Regions from separate parts of the Massilia sp. GCM10023247 genome, predicted to be linked through region 1. Evidence: predicted binding sites of a transcription regulator. Region 1 holds the regulator's gene; each other region holds the start of a gene.
What was found. The regulator sigma-54, encoded in region 1, starts transcription at its own class of promoters, with help from an activator protein. The targets are predictions, from matches to a motif close to TGGCANGNAANCTGCTTT.
Positions count from the first base shown of each region.

Region 2: prpB (methylisocitrate lyase) is a predicted target of sigma-54. The motif match lies at 2,364-2,381, and genes of this name have one in related genera.
Region 3: ACFPAH_RS00910 (methanol/ethanol family PQQ-dependent dehydrogenase) is a predicted target of sigma-54. The motif match lies at 2,736-2,753, and genes of this name have one in related genera.

Region 1 covers NZ_JBHSIB010000002.1:23,311-28,009, forward strand. The annotation lists gene lptA (lipopolysaccharide transport periplasmic protein LptA) at 1-549, shown strand, start outside; gene lptB (LPS export ABC transporter ATP-binding protein) at 549-1,310, shown strand; gene ACFPAH_RS00120 (RNA polymerase factor sigma-54) at 1,326-2,798, shown strand; gene hpf (ribosome hibernation-promoting factor, HPF/YfiA family) at 2,862-3,215, shown strand; gene ACFPAH_RS00130 (enoyl-CoA hydratase/isomerase family protein) at 3,330-4,412, shown strand; gene ACFPAH_RS00135 (hypothetical protein) at 4,474-4,699, opposite strand, start outside.
Region 2 covers NZ_JBHSIB010000026.1:107,265-111,963, reverse strand. The annotation lists gene acnD (Fe/S-dependent 2-methylisocitrate dehydratase AcnD) at 1-243, opposite strand, end outside; gene prpC (bifunctional 2-methylcitrate synthase/citrate synthase) at 259-1,410, opposite strand; gene prpB (methylisocitrate lyase) at 1,446-2,336, opposite strand; gene ACFPAH_RS21370 (cation acetate symporter) at 2,587-4,248, opposite strand; gene ACFPAH_RS21365 (DUF485 domain-containing protein) at 4,260-4,568, opposite strand.
Region 3 covers NZ_JBHSIB010000003.1:7,970-12,668, reverse strand. The annotation lists gene ACFPAH_RS00920 (quinoprotein dehydrogenase-associated putative ABC transporter substrate-binding protein) at 1-248, opposite strand, end outside; gene ACFPAH_RS00915 (c-type cytochrome) at 245-664, opposite strand; gene ACFPAH_RS00910 (methanol/ethanol family PQQ-dependent dehydrogenase) at 747-2,642, opposite strand; gene ACFPAH_RS00905 (hypothetical protein) at 2,854-3,198, opposite strand; gene gfa (S-(hydroxymethyl)glutathione synthase) at 3,252-3,845, opposite strand; gene ACFPAH_RS00895 (S-(hydroxymethyl)glutathione dehydrogenase/class III alcohol dehydrogenase) at 3,885-4,699, opposite strand, start outside.

The DNA.
Region 1 (4,699 bases):
TCGCTGTCGGCCTCGGCCGAGAAGGCGGACTCGCTCAAGCAGGCCGTCGTCGAATTCGATTCGTTCGATATCGACGAAGTCACGCAGACCCGCATCCTGACCGGCAACGTCATCGTCACGCGCGGCACGCTGCTGCTCAAGTCCGACCGTGCGCTGCTCAAGGAAACGCCGGAAGGCTACATGAGCGTCACCCTGACCTCGGCGCCGGGCCGCGTGGCCACCTTCCGCCAGAAGCGCGACGGCGGGCCGGACCTGTGGATCGAGGGCCAGGCCGAGCGCATCGAATACGAAGAGCGCGAAGAAGTGGTGAAGCTGTTCTCGAAGGCGATCGTGAAGGAACTCGAGAACGGGCGCGTGACGAATGAGCTCCGCGGTCCCTACATCTCCTACGACAACCGGCGCGAAGTGGCGGCCGTGCGCAACGACCCGAGCGGCCAGACCAAGGCCGGCGGCGGACGCGGCACCCTGATCATCGCTCCGCGCAACACCGCGCCGGCTCCCGCGCCCAAGGCGGGCGCCGCGCCGGCACCGGCAGCAGGGAAAAAATAATGAAGGATGATCACGACAAGCGCAGCACCCTGGTCGTGCGGGGGCTGCAGAAAAGTTACGGCAAGCGCCTGGTCGTGCGCGACGTCTCGCTCGAAGTCGGGTGCGGCGAAGTCGTCGGCCTGCTCGGCCCGAACGGCGCCGGCAAGACCACCTCGTTCTACATGATCGTCGGCCTGGTGCCGTCGGACGCCGGCACCATCGAAATCAACGGCACCGACATTTCGAGCCTGCCGATCCACCGGCGCGCGGTGCTCGGCCTGTCCTACCTGCCGCAGGAAGCCTCGGTGTTCCGCAAGCTGACGGTGGAAGACAATATCCGCGCCGTGCTCGAACTGCAGCACGACGAAAACGGCAAGGCCCTGGGCAAGGCGGCGCTCAACGAGCGCCTCGACTCGCTGCTGGCCGAACTGCAGATCGAGAAGCTGCGCGAGAACCCGGCGCTGTCGCTGTCGGGCGGCGAGCGGCGCCGCGTCGAGATCGCGCGCGCGCTGGCGACCAACCCGCGCTTCGTGCTGCTCGACGAACCGTTCGCCGGGGTCGACCCGATCGCCGTGATCGAGATCCAGCGCATCGTGCGCTTCCTGAAGGAGCGCGGCATCGGGGTCCTGATCACCGACCACAACGTGCGCGAGACGCTCGGCATCTGCGACCGCGCCTATATCATCAACCAGGGCGCCGTGCTGGCTTCGGGCCGCCCTGACGACATCATCGCCGACGAGTCGGTACGACGCGTCTACCTCGGCGAACACTTCCGCATGTAGTCACGATAGCGCCCGATGAAACAATCCCTGCAACTCCGGACTTCGCAGCACCTGGCGCTCACGCCGCAGCTCCAGCAGTCGATCCGCCTGCTGCAGTTGTCCACGCTCGAACTGCACCAGGAGATCGAGCAGATCCTGTCCGATAACCCGCTGCTCGAGCGGATCGACGACCCGCTCGACAACTCGGTGCGCCTGCTCGCCGACGGCGCCATCAACGATGCGCCGGTCCAGCAGGCCGAGGCGCCGGCGCCGGGCGGCGAGGAAGCCGCAGCGCCCGCCGAGGCCGGCGAGGGCCTCGACGGCGGCGGCGATGTCGAGCGCGGCGAGGCCGACGCCGATTGGGGCGAGGCACCGCGCGCGGCCAGCGGCGACGGCGACGACGACGGCCGGCCGCAGCTGGGCGCGATCGGCGTGACGCTGCGCGAGCACCTGTCGGAACAGGTCCGGGTCACGGGCGCGAGCGCGCGCGACCGCGCGCTGGCCGAACTCGTAATCGACGCCATCGACGACAACGGCTACCTGGAAGAGCAGCTCGACGAGATCCACGCGCGCCTGCCGGCCGAGCTGGAAGTCGAGATCGAGGAACTGCGTTGCGCGCTGGCGCTGGTGCAAAGCCTGGACCCGGTCGGCGTCGGCGCGCGCAGCGCCAGCGAGTGCCTGGCCCTGCAGATCCGCCAAATGCCGGGCGTGCCGCTGGTGACGCGGCGCATGGCCCTGAAAATCGTCGAGGGGTATCTGACCTGGTTCGCCCAGCGCGAATTCAACAAGCTGAAAAAGGCGCTCGACTGCGACGACGAAGACCTGCGCGAAGCCCAGGCCGTCATCCGCCAGTGCAATCCGCACCCGGGCGCGGCCTTTGCGTCGAGCACCTCCGACTACGTGGTACCGGACGTTATTGTCCGCAAGAACGGGGCCGGCTGGAGCGTGATGCTCAACAGCGAAGTCATGCCGCGCCTGCGCGTGAATAACCTGTACGCGGCATTGCTCAAGCAGGGCAAGGGCGAAGGCCAGATGAGCGCGCAGTTGCAGGAAGCGAAATGGCTCATCAAAAATATGCGCCAGCGTTTCGACACGATCCTGCGTGTGTCCCAGGCAATTGTCGAGCGCCAGCGCAACTTTTTCAGCCATGGCGCGGTTGCCATGCGTCCCCTTGTGCTTCGTGAGATAGCTGATACACTAGGCCTACACGAGAGCACCATTTCTCGTGTAACAACTCAAAAATTCATGCTGACCCCCCACGGCATGTTTGAGCTGAAGTATTTCTTCGGAAGCCACGTCGCCACCGAAGCGGGGGGCGAAGCCTCTTCGACGGCGATTCGGGCGCTCATTGCGCAACTGACAGGAGCAGAGGACCCCAAGAACCCATTATCCGATAGCAAGATCGCGGAAATGCTCGGTGAACAAGGCATGGTCATCGCGCGCCGCACGGTTGCAAAATACCGCGAGGCACTCAAGATCCCTCCCGTCAGTCTCCGCAAATCCTTGTAATGACGGCAGCCAGGCGCGCGCCATGCGCGTCACGGACGCCGTTCCTTTTTCAAAGGAGTGTGTATGAATCTCACCATCAGCGGTCACCACCTCGACGTAACCCCCGCCATCCGTGAATACGTACAGAACAAGCTGGAACGCATCACCCGCCATTTCGATCAAGTGATCGACTCCCATGTGATCCTCGCCATCGACAACCTGACCGAGAAAGAAAAAAGGCAGAAAGCCGAGATCACCATGCGCCTGTCCGGCAAGACGGTGCACGTAGAGAGTGTGGCGCAAGACCTGTATGCGGCGATCGACCTCCTGATCGACAGGCTGGATCGCCAGGTGATGAAGTACAAGACCATCCTGCAGAACCATAGTCACGAGGCGCTCAAGCGCCGCCCTGAAGGCGGAGAGGCTGTTGCTGTCTAATCGGCAACGAAGCACCGTCTGAACGAGGGCGCCGGAAGGCGCCCTTTTCACATTTGGGACTCAGTACTCGCCGGCTTCGGTAAAATGCATGTCTTTCACACAAGCCCTAGAACCATGACAGACCATGTCCTGACCCGCGTTGCCAACGGCACCGGCGTGATTACCCTCGACCGGCCGCAGACCCTCAACTCGCTGTCGCTCGCCATGGTGCGGCGCCTGGCCGAGACCTTGCTGGCCTGGCGCGACGATGCCGCCGTTGCCGCCGTCGTGATCACCAGCAGCAGCCAAAAAGCCCTGTGCGCGGGCGGCGACATTCGTTTCTTCCACGAGGTCGGCAACTTGCCTCCGACCGGCGGTAGCGCCCTGCTGGAAGACTTCTTCACCGAAGAATACGCGCTCAACCACCTGATTCACTTCTACCCGAAACCGTATATCTCGATCATGGATGGGGTCGTCATGGGGGGCGGCATGGGCATTGCCCAGGGCGGTCCCGAGACCGGCCTGCGCATCGTCACCGAGCGCACGAAAATGGCGATGCCGGAAGTGAACATCGGCCTGTTCCCGGATGTCGGCGGCAGCCATTTCCTGTCGCACGCGCCTGGGCAACTCGGCAACTATCTCGGCCTGACGGGCTTGACCATCGGCGCGGCCGACGCCTTGTATGTCGGGCTGGCCGACCTGTTCGTGCCAAGCGCGCGGCTGGGCGAGCTGAACGCGCTGATCGCGTCGACGCCGGGCGCGCAGCTGGCGGAAAGGATCCGCGCCTTCGGCGCCGGCCATGCGGACGATGCCGGCCCCGCCAGCCTGGAAGCGGCACGCGCTGCGATCGACACCCATTTCGGCGCCGGTTCGGTGGCGGCGATCATGGCCTCGCTCGAGACCGACGCCAGCCCGTTCGCGCAAAAGGCGCTGGCCGCGATGCGCCAGCGTTCGCCGCTGCTGATGTGCGTGACCCACGAGCTGCTGCTGCGCGGCGCCTCGCTCGGGGTGGCCGACTGCCTGCGCCTGGAACGCTCGCTGGTGCGCCGCAATTTCGAGCACGGCGAAGTGCTCGAAGGCATCCGCGCGCTGGTCATCGACAAGGACAATGCGCCGCAGTGGAATCCGCCGACGCTGGGTGAGGTGACGCCCGAGATGGTGGCGCGCTTTTTCGAGCCTGTGTGGCCGGCGTACGCGCACCCGCTGCGGCACTTATAAATAACTAAGCACCTGTAACGTCAACAGCCACGACTGATAACCCTTCGGCAAATCTATATTATCAGTCGCGACAGTATATTGCTGGAACAACATTCGCGTCGCGCGCCGCATGGGCAAAAGAAGAAATAATCCAAAGTAATTGCACAACTGCGCCAGTTACTTGCTGCCCAGCTTTAATTTTTGTGAATTCATTTGCGATGGCGTTTTTCGACAAGAACGAGCAGGCCAATACGCACTTTCGCCGCAGTCGAAAGTCTCGTTGAAGGTCCGTAAGATACAAATCAATA
Region 2 (4,699 bases), on a different contig from region 1:
GTCGTGGCAGACCACGCGCGCCGGGAACCACGGGAAGTCGAGGTCGCGCTTGCGTTCGATGAGCTGCTTCAGCGAAGGCACCAGCGCCATCGGCTCGCAGCGGCGCACCAGGTTTTCGGCCAGCACGCGCGAGGTGTAGGGCAGCTTGTCGTAAGCGCCCGGCTCGATGCTGTCGACCGCTTCGCGCGCGTCGAAATAATGCAGGACAGTGCCGTGCAGGGGTTTGCGGTATGCGTTGTTCATTTCAGGCTCGGTAACTTATTTGCGCTCTTCGATGGGCACGAATTGCAGGTCTTCCGGACCGACGTAGTTCGCGCTCGGGCGGATGATCTTGTTGTCGATGCGCTGCTCGATGATGTGCGCGGCCCAGCCCGAGGTGCGCGAGATGACGAACAGCGGGGTGAACATGGCGGTCGGCACGCCCATCATGTGGTACGAGACTGCCGAGAACCAGTCGAGGTTCGGGAACATCTTCTTGACTTCCCACATGACCGATTCGAGGCGCTCGGCGATGTCGAACATCTTCATCGAGCCGGCGCTCTCGGACAGCGAACGCGCCACCTCCTTGATGACCACGTTACGGGGGTCGGAGATGGTGTACACGGGGTGGCCGAAGCCGATCACGACCTCTTTATTGGCCACGCGATTGCGGATGTCGGCTTCGGCTTCGTCGGCGTTCTCGTAGCGCTTCTGGATGTCCAGCGCGACTTCGTTGGCGCCGCCGTGCTTCGGGCCGCGCAGCGCGCCGATCGCGCCGGTGATGGCCGAGTGCATGTCGGAGCCGGTGCCGGCGATCACGCGCGCCGTGAAGGTCGAGGCGTTGAACTCGTGCTCGGCATACAGGATCAGCGAGGTGTGCATCGCGCGCACCCACTCTTCCTTCGGCGCGTGGCCGTGCAGCAGGTGCAGGAAGTGGCCGCCGATCGAGTCGTCGTCGGTCTCGGTGTCGATGCGCTTGCCGTTATGGCTGAAGTGGTACCAGTACAGCAGCATCGAGCCGAACGAGGCCATCAGGCGATCCGCGATGTCGCGCGCGCCGGCGATGTTGTGGTCTTCCTTTTCCGGCAGCGCGCAGCCCAGCGCCGAGACGCCGGTACGCATCACGTCCATCGGGTGGCTGGCGGCCGGCAGCGCTTCGAGCGCCAGGCGCACCGCCTGCGGCAGGCCGCGCAAGGACTTCAGCTTGGCCTTGTAGCCCTTCAGTTCGGCGGCGGTCGGCAGCTTGCCGTGCACCAGCAGGTAGGCGATTTCTTCGAATTCGCAGGAGGTGGCGACATCGAGGATGTCGTAGCCGCGGTAGTGCAGGTCGTTGCCCGACTTGCCGACCGAGCACAGTGCGGTGTTACCGGCGGCGACACCCGACAGGGCGACGGATTTCTTTGGCTTGAAAGCTGGGGCTTGTTCGGTCATGCTGATCTCCTGTTCTCTGATAGCGTTATTCGGCTTTACTGCGTCTTCTGCGCGGCGAAGAGTGCATCGAGCTTTTGCTCGAAGTCGTGGTAGTTGATGCGGTCGTACAGCTCGGCGCGGGTCTGCATGGTGTCGACCACGGCCTGCTGGCTGCCGTCGCGGCGGATCGCCGTGTAGACGTTTTCGGCCGCCTTGTTCATGGCGCGGAAGGCCGACAGCGGATACAGTACCAGACCCACGTCGGCGGTCTTGAGTTCCTCGACGGTGAACAGCGGGGTCGAGCCGAATTCGGTGATGTTGGCCAGGATCGGCACGCCGACTGCTTTTGCGAAACGCGAATACATGGCCAGGTCGGTCATCGCTTCCGGGAACACCATGTCGGCGCCGGCTTCGACGCAGGCAACCGCGCGCTCGATGGCGGCGTCGATGCCTTCCACGGCCAGCGCATCGGTACGCGCCATGATGACGAAGTTCTCGTCGGTGCGGGCGTCGACGGCGGCCTTGATGCGGTCGACCATTTCCTGCTTGGAGACGATTTCCTTGCCCGGGCGGTGGCCGCAGCGCTTGGCGCCGACCTGGTCTTCGATGTGGATCGCGGCGGCGCCGAACTTGATCATCGATTTCACGGTGCGCGCGACGTTGAAGGCCGAGGAGCCGAAGCCGGTGTCGACGTCGACCAGCAGCGGCAGGTCGCACACGTCGGTGATGCGGCGCACGTCGGTCAGCACGTCGTCGAGGTTGGAGATGCCGAGGTCCGGCAGGCCGAGCGAACCGGCGGCGACGCCGCCGCCGGAGAGGTAGATGGCCTTGAAGCCGGCGCGCTTGGCGAGCAGGGCGTGGTTGGCGTTGATCGCGCCGACCACCTGCAATGGGGATTCTTCTTGTACGGCCTTGCGGAACGCGGCGCCTGCGGAATGGTGACTCATGACCTGGCCTTTCGGTATGTCGTTGGGATGGCAGTAATTATGCAAGGGGCGTGCCAGCCAGCGGCAATGCCCGCATTTCCTTGTATTTCAAGCACTTGCGGCGCGATGCGGGGCGACAGCCGTCGACCGCGCCGTTTCACATGGACATTTTGTTTCACCCTGAAACACCAAAGTGAAACACAGTGTGACACAGGGCCGAAAAAAACCCCGCAACGCGTGCGGGGTGTGCGCGGTGCGCTGGGCCGGCCGCTCAGTGTCCGGACGCGGTGGAGGCGCCGATACCCGTCTCCGAGCGCATTTCCTGGGCCTCGTAGCCGGCGCGGTCGATGCGCGCGCGCGGGCTCTTGTCGACCAGCGAGATCAGCCAGATGGAAATGAAGCCGGCCAGCATCGAGAACAGCGCGGGCGAGGTGTAGGGGAAAGGCGCCTCGCCGTAGCCGAGCACGTCGGTCCAGACCGATTTCGACAGCAGGGTCAGCACGACCGCCGTGATCAAGCCGATGAAGCCGCCGATGGTGGCGCCGCGGGTCGTGCAATCCTTCCACAGCACCGACATGAACAGCACCGGGAAGTTGGCCGATGCGGCGATCGCGAAGGCCAGCGACACCATGAAGGCCACGTTCTGCTTTTCAAAGGCAATGCCGAGCAGCACCGCGACGATGCCGAGCGCGACCGTGGTCAGGCGCGACACCTTCAGCTCCTTGGCGCTGCCGGCCTGGCCCTTCTTGATGACGGTCGCGTACAGGTCGTGCGAGACGGCGGAGGCGCCCGAGAGCGTGAGGCCGGCCACCACCGCGAGGATGGTGGCGAAGGCCACCGCCGAGATGAAGCCGAGGAAGACGTCGCCGCCGACGGCCTTGGCCAGGTGCACGGCCGCCATGTTGTTGCCGCCGATTAGCTTGCCGGCCGCATCCTTGAACGCGGGATTGGTGCCGACCAGGATGATGGCGCCGAAGCCGATGATGAAGGTGAGAATATAAAAATAGCCGATCCAGGTCGTGGCCCAGAACACCGACTTGCGCGCTTCCTTGGCGCTGGGCACGGTGAAGAAGCGCATCAGGATGTGCGGCAGCCCGGCGGTGCCGAACATGAGCGCCATGCCGAAGGAGATCGCCGAGATCGGGTCCTTGATGAAGGTGCCGGGCCCCATGATCGCATCGCCCTTCGCATGCACTTCGACCGAGCGCGCGAACAGCTGCTCGGGGCTGAAGTTGAACTGGGCGAGCACGGCAAAGGCCATGTAGGAAGCGCCCGAGAGCAGCAGCACGGCCTTGATGATCTGGACCCAGGTGGTGGCGGTCATGCCGCCGAAGAGCACGTAGACCATCATGAGGATGCCGACGATGACCACCGCCATCCAGTACTCGAGCCCGAACAGCAGCTTGATCAGCTGCCCTGCCCCGACCATCTGCGCGATCAGGTAGAACAACACCACGACCAGCGTGCCGGATGCGGCGAACACCCGGATCGGGGTTTGCGCGAAGCGGTAGGCGGCCACGTCGGCGAAGGTGAAGCGGCCCAGGTTGCGCAGGCGTTCGGCCATCAGGAAGGTGATCACGGGCCAGCCGACCAGGAAGCCGATCGCATAGATCAGGCCGTCGTAGCCGTCGAGGAAGACGGCGGCCGAAATGCCGAGGAAGGAGGCGGCCGACATGTAGTCGCCCGCAATTGCCAGGCCGTTCTGGAAGCCGGTGATGCCGCCGCCGGCGGTGTAGAAGTCGGAGGCCGAGCGCGTGCGGCCGGCCGCCCATTTGGTGATGAACAGGGTGAAGATGACGAAGGCGGCGAACATCGTGATCGCCGTCCAGTTGGTCGGCTGCTTCTGCGCTTCGCCGATCACGGGGGCGGCGATGGCGCTGCCGGAGGCGAGCGCGGCCAGGACAGCGGCGGCGCCGCGTTGGATGCGGATCATGGCGGCGCTCCTCATGCGTTGACGCGCGCGCGGATCGCGGCGGTCAGTTCGTCGAATTCGCTGTTGGCGCGGCGCACGTAGATGCCCGTGATCACGACCGTGAACAGGATCACCGCCAGCCCGATCGGCATGCCCCAGCTCATCACGCCCTCCCCGATCCGCCTGCCCATGAATTCCTTGTTGAAGGCGACCAGCAGGATGAAGCCGTAATACACGGCCATCATGGCCCAGGTGAGCGTCCAGCCGTAGCGCGAGCGCGTGCGGACGAGTTTCTGGTAATTCGGGTCTGCCTTGACGGCTTGGACAATGTCTTGTTCCATAAGAATGTCTCCTGGTGTCTTGTTGGCGTTCTGTCGTGTTGTGGCGAGTTCTGGCGATTTCAGCCTAAAGCGAGACGCTTACCCGCCGCTTACGCTAAGCCAGTCGTGCGCGACGTTTCATCTGAAACACG
Region 3 (4,699 bases), on a different contig from region 1:
AACCAGGTGTACTCCAGTTTCCAGCCCAGATCCTGCGCGAACAGGGCGGCGATCTTGTTCTCGAAGCCGGCCTGGGCGCGGTTCGACAGCGGCAGGTTGTTCGGGTCCTCGCAGACCCGCAGCACCTTGTCGTCGCCGGGCGCGGGTGCGTCCTGGGCGCGTGCCGGGCTCGCCAGGCACGCCAGTGCGCAGGCGCCGCATGCCAGCAGCGCGCGCCACTGCGGGCGCCCTCCCGTTCCCAACTTCATTTGCCCATCTCCTGCAGCCGGCCGGGCTGGATGGCGCCGTCCGAGCGTCCCTTCAGGTAGGCATACAGGCTGTCGATGTTTTCGCTGACCATCTTGCTGCTCTCGAAGTTCGGCATGCCCTTCTCGATCCGCCCTTTCAGCACGACGGTCTTGAATTCGTCCTTGCTCAGCACCTTCAGGCTGTCCACCAGCGACGGCCCCACCATGCCCTCCTGGGCCGCGCCGTGGCAGCGCTCGCAAGCCATCGCGCGCCAGGTGCGCCAGCCGCTCAGGGTCTGCGCATCGACCTTGTTGCCCTCGACTACCTTGTAGGGCGCCGTATCGGCCGCCACGGCGGGCGCCGGCAGCAGGCCAGGCAGCGCGGCGAGCGCCCAGCAGGCGGCCGCGGCCGCGGCGTTTTTCGTGAGTCTGTTCATATTCATTCCCGGGAAACGAGGGAGGTTGCCGGCGCTTGCGACCGGCAACCGTTTTACCCATTGCACGACCAGCCTGAACGGTTTACTTGGCAAGCTTGGCGCTGGCTGGCGCACCGGCCGACGTGCCGGCCTGCGCAGTGGTCCGCGCAGTGGTCTGTGCAGTGGTTTGAGTTACGCGGTCCGGCAGTGCGAACACCGTCAGCACGCCGCCGAGTTCGGTGTACCTGGCCAGGTCCTTGTAGCCGCCCACCGCGCCCAGGCCTTCGGTGCCCTTGGTCAGGCCGGCCGCCAGCCCGATGCCGGCCCAGCCGCCAATCCCGGAGAGCACGCCGACGTATTGCTTGCCCTTGTATTCCCAGGTGTGGACGTTGCCGATGATGCCGGACGGCGTCTTGAACTTCCACAGTTCCTTGCCGTTGAGGTCGACCGCTTTCAGGTGGCCTTCCAGGGTGCCGTAGAAGACGACGTCGCCGGCAGTCGAGAGCGCACCGCTCCAGACCGAAAACTTCTCGGGCTTGGACCAGACGATCTTGCCGGTGCCGGCATCCCAGGCGATGAAGTTACCCAGGCCGCCATGGCTGTTCGGCGCCGCATACATGGAGAGGGTCGATCCGACATAGGGCTGGCCGGCCGTGTACTCGACCTGGAAGGGCTCGTAATCCATGCAGACGTGGTTGGTCGGCACATAGAACAGTCCGGTCTTGCGATTGAAACTGGCCGGCTGCTGGTCCTTGGTGCCGAGGGCCGAGGGGCAGATCCCCTTCGAGTTGAAATCCGGGCCGTTTTTGTCGGTGCTGTATTGCGCGACGACCTGCGGCCGGCCGCTCTTCATGTCGACGTGGGTCGCCCAGTTCACCTTCGGATCGAACTTTTCGGCCACCAGCAGTTCGCCGCTGATCCGATCCAGCGTGTAGGCGAAGCCGTTGCGGTCGAAGTGCACCAGGGCCTTGCGCGGCTGGCCCTTGACCTTGATGTCGGCGAGAATCATTTCGTTGACGCCGTCATAGTCCCATTCGTCGTGCGGGGTCATCTGGTAGACCCATTTCGCCATCCCGGTGTCGAGGTCGCGTGCGAAGATCGTCATCGACCACTTGTTGTCGCCCGGACGCTGGCGCGGGTTCCAGGTGCTCGGGTTGCCGGTGCCGTAATAGACCAGGTTGGTCGCCGGGTCGTAGCTGTACCAGCCCCAGGTGGTGCCGCCGCCCAGCTTCCACTGGTCGCCCTGCCAGCTCTTGAGCGAGGAATCCGGACCGATCGGCGCCATCTTGCCGTCGGTCCAGGTCATGGTCTTGTTGGGGTCGACCAGCAGTTCGTTGTCGGGGCCGGTGCTGTAGGCGCGCCACAGCACTTTGCCGGTGTTCATGTCATGCGCCGTAATCCGGCCGCGCACGCCGAATTCGCCGCCGCTGATGCCGGTCAGGACCTTGTCCTTGAAGACGTGGGGCGTATTGGTCGTGGTTTCGCCCTTCTTCGGGTCGCCGACCTTGTTCTTCCACAGTTCCGCGCCGGTCTTGGCGTCGAGCGCCACCAGGGTGGTGTCGTTTTGTTGCAGGAAGATCTTGCCGTTGGCGTAGGCGACGCCACGGTTGACCGTGTCGCAGCACATCACGGGGATGACGGCCGGGTCCTGCTTGGGCTCGTACTTCCAGCGGATGCTCTGGTCTTCCAGGGAGATCGCAAACACCTTGTTCGGGAAGGGGCTGTGGATATACATGGTGTCGCCGATCACCAGCGGTCCGCCTTCGTGGCCGCGCAGCACGCCCGTCGAGAAGGTCCAGGCCACCTGCAAATCCCTGGCGTTCTTCGCGTTGATCTGCTTGAGTTCGCTATAGCGGTGGTTGGCCATGTCGCCGGACTGCATTGCCCAGTTCTTTGGATCCTTGGTCAGCTTTGCGACATCCGAATCGGCAGCCATCGCCGGTCCGGCAGCCAGTGCCAGGCATGGCCACCAGCGGATGAGTCTCGTTGCGAATGACATGATGAAGTCTCCTATGGTTTTTTTAGCGGTCCGACTGGTTGGCCCTGCAAAACCTCGGCGGATCGTCCCGGCAAGGGATCGCCCCCTTTGTACACAGCACTTAGCGTGCCAGTCACGCCGCTGGGGCATGTGTGCGGCAATTTGTTCAGATTCGAGACAGTCCCGGCAAGCCTTGTGTCATCCGTGACGCAACACCGGACACGGCATTGGATCAGCGCTGCGGGACGGAACAGGCCTTGTTGGCGCTCGCCTGGATCGCCTTGTACTTGCTGGCCATTTCCTTGACCGGCGGCGGGTCGCGAAACAGCGCGCCACGCTCGCCGGCCATGGTCTGGTTGCGCAAGGCGGCCGACATCTCGAGGTAGTCGTCGTGCTTCACGGCCTCGGCGATGTGGTCGACGACGCAGGAGCACTTGTAGAGGTATTCGTACTTGCTTTCGTGCTTCTGCATGCACTCCAGCACGTACTCGACGCGGCTGCTGGTCGGGAAGTCATTGGCCTGCGCCGCCGGCGCGGCAAGCAGGGTCGGCAACAGCAGCCAGTACGGTCGCTTCATTCTCTTCTCCAGTGTGATGGACCCGGATGCCGCGCATCCGGGCCGTTGCCGCATCAAGCTTCCTGCAATACCCCGCGCGTCTTGGCGACGTGGGTCGAGATCGCATCCATCAGGGCCGGCGACAGCGCGTCGTAGGGAGGCAAACCGAGCTCGTTCAGGCGGGCGCGGACCGCGCCCATCTTCGACGGGGGATAGCCGGACTCGATGATCGAGGAAACAAAAGCGGCAAACTCCGGTGGCGCCCAGCCGCTCTCGCGCGACAATTCCGTGTGGACGAAATCGAGGCCATGGAAGGGGTGGGCTGTGTTCTCGATACGGCCGAACATGTGCACGCCGCAGTCGCGGCAGGCATAGCGCTGGATGGTGGTCGAGGTGTCGACGACGGCGAGCTTGTCGGCATTGGCGGTGACCTTGACCTTGTCGCGTCCGACCACGGCCACCTGGGAAAACAGCGCCCCGTCCGGCTTCCAGCATTTGGTGCAGCCGCACACGTGGTTGTGCGCGACCTGCGCGCCGATCTCCACCGTCACCGGGTTGGTGGCGCAGCGGCAGCTCAGGGTGCCGCCGGCAAAGTTGGGCGCGGCCGGCTGGATGCCGTTGTCGACGGCAGGATGGATTTTCACGCTACTGCTCATGTCCTGGTTCATGTTCGGTCTCCCTGGTTGGTCCAACAATGGCGTGTCTCTTCAATACAGCACCACCGAGCGGATCGATTCGCCCGACTTCATCAAGTCAAACCCTTCGTTGATCCGATCGAGCGGCAAGGTGTGCGTGATCAGGTCGTCGATGTTGATCTTGTTCTCCATGTACCAGTCGACGATCTTCGGCACGTCGGTGCGCCCGCGCGCGCCACCGAAGGCCGAACCCTTCCACTCGCGGCCCGTCACCAGCTGGAACGGACGGGTCGAGATTTCCGCGCCCGCCTCGGCCACGCCGATGATGATCGACTGGCCCCAGCCCTTGTGGCAGCACTCGAGCGCCTGGCGCATGGTCTTGACGTTGCCGATGCACTCGAAGGAATAGTCGGCCCCGCCGTCGGTCAGCTGGACGATGGCGTCGACCACGTTCTCGACCTGGCTCGGGTTGACGAAATGGGTCAGGCCGAATTTGCGCGCCATGGCTTCGCGCGCCGGGTTCAGGTCGACGCCGATGATCTTGTCGGCGCCGACCATTTTTGCTGCCTGGATCACGTTCAGGCCGATGCCGCCCAGCCCGAACACGACGACGTTCGCGCCTGCCTCGACCTTGGCCGAAAACACGACCGCACCGACCCCGGTGGTGACGCCGCAGCCGATGTAGCAGGCCTTGTCGAAGGGTGCGTCCGTACGGATTTTCGCCAGCGCGATTTCCGGCACCACGATGTAGTTCGAAAAGGTCGAGGTGCCCATGTAGTGAAACAGCTGCTGGCCGTCGAGCGAAAAGCGAGAAGTTGCATCCGGCATCAGGCCGCGCCCTTGCGTCGAGCGGATCGCCTGGCACAGGTTGGTCTTGCGCGACAGGC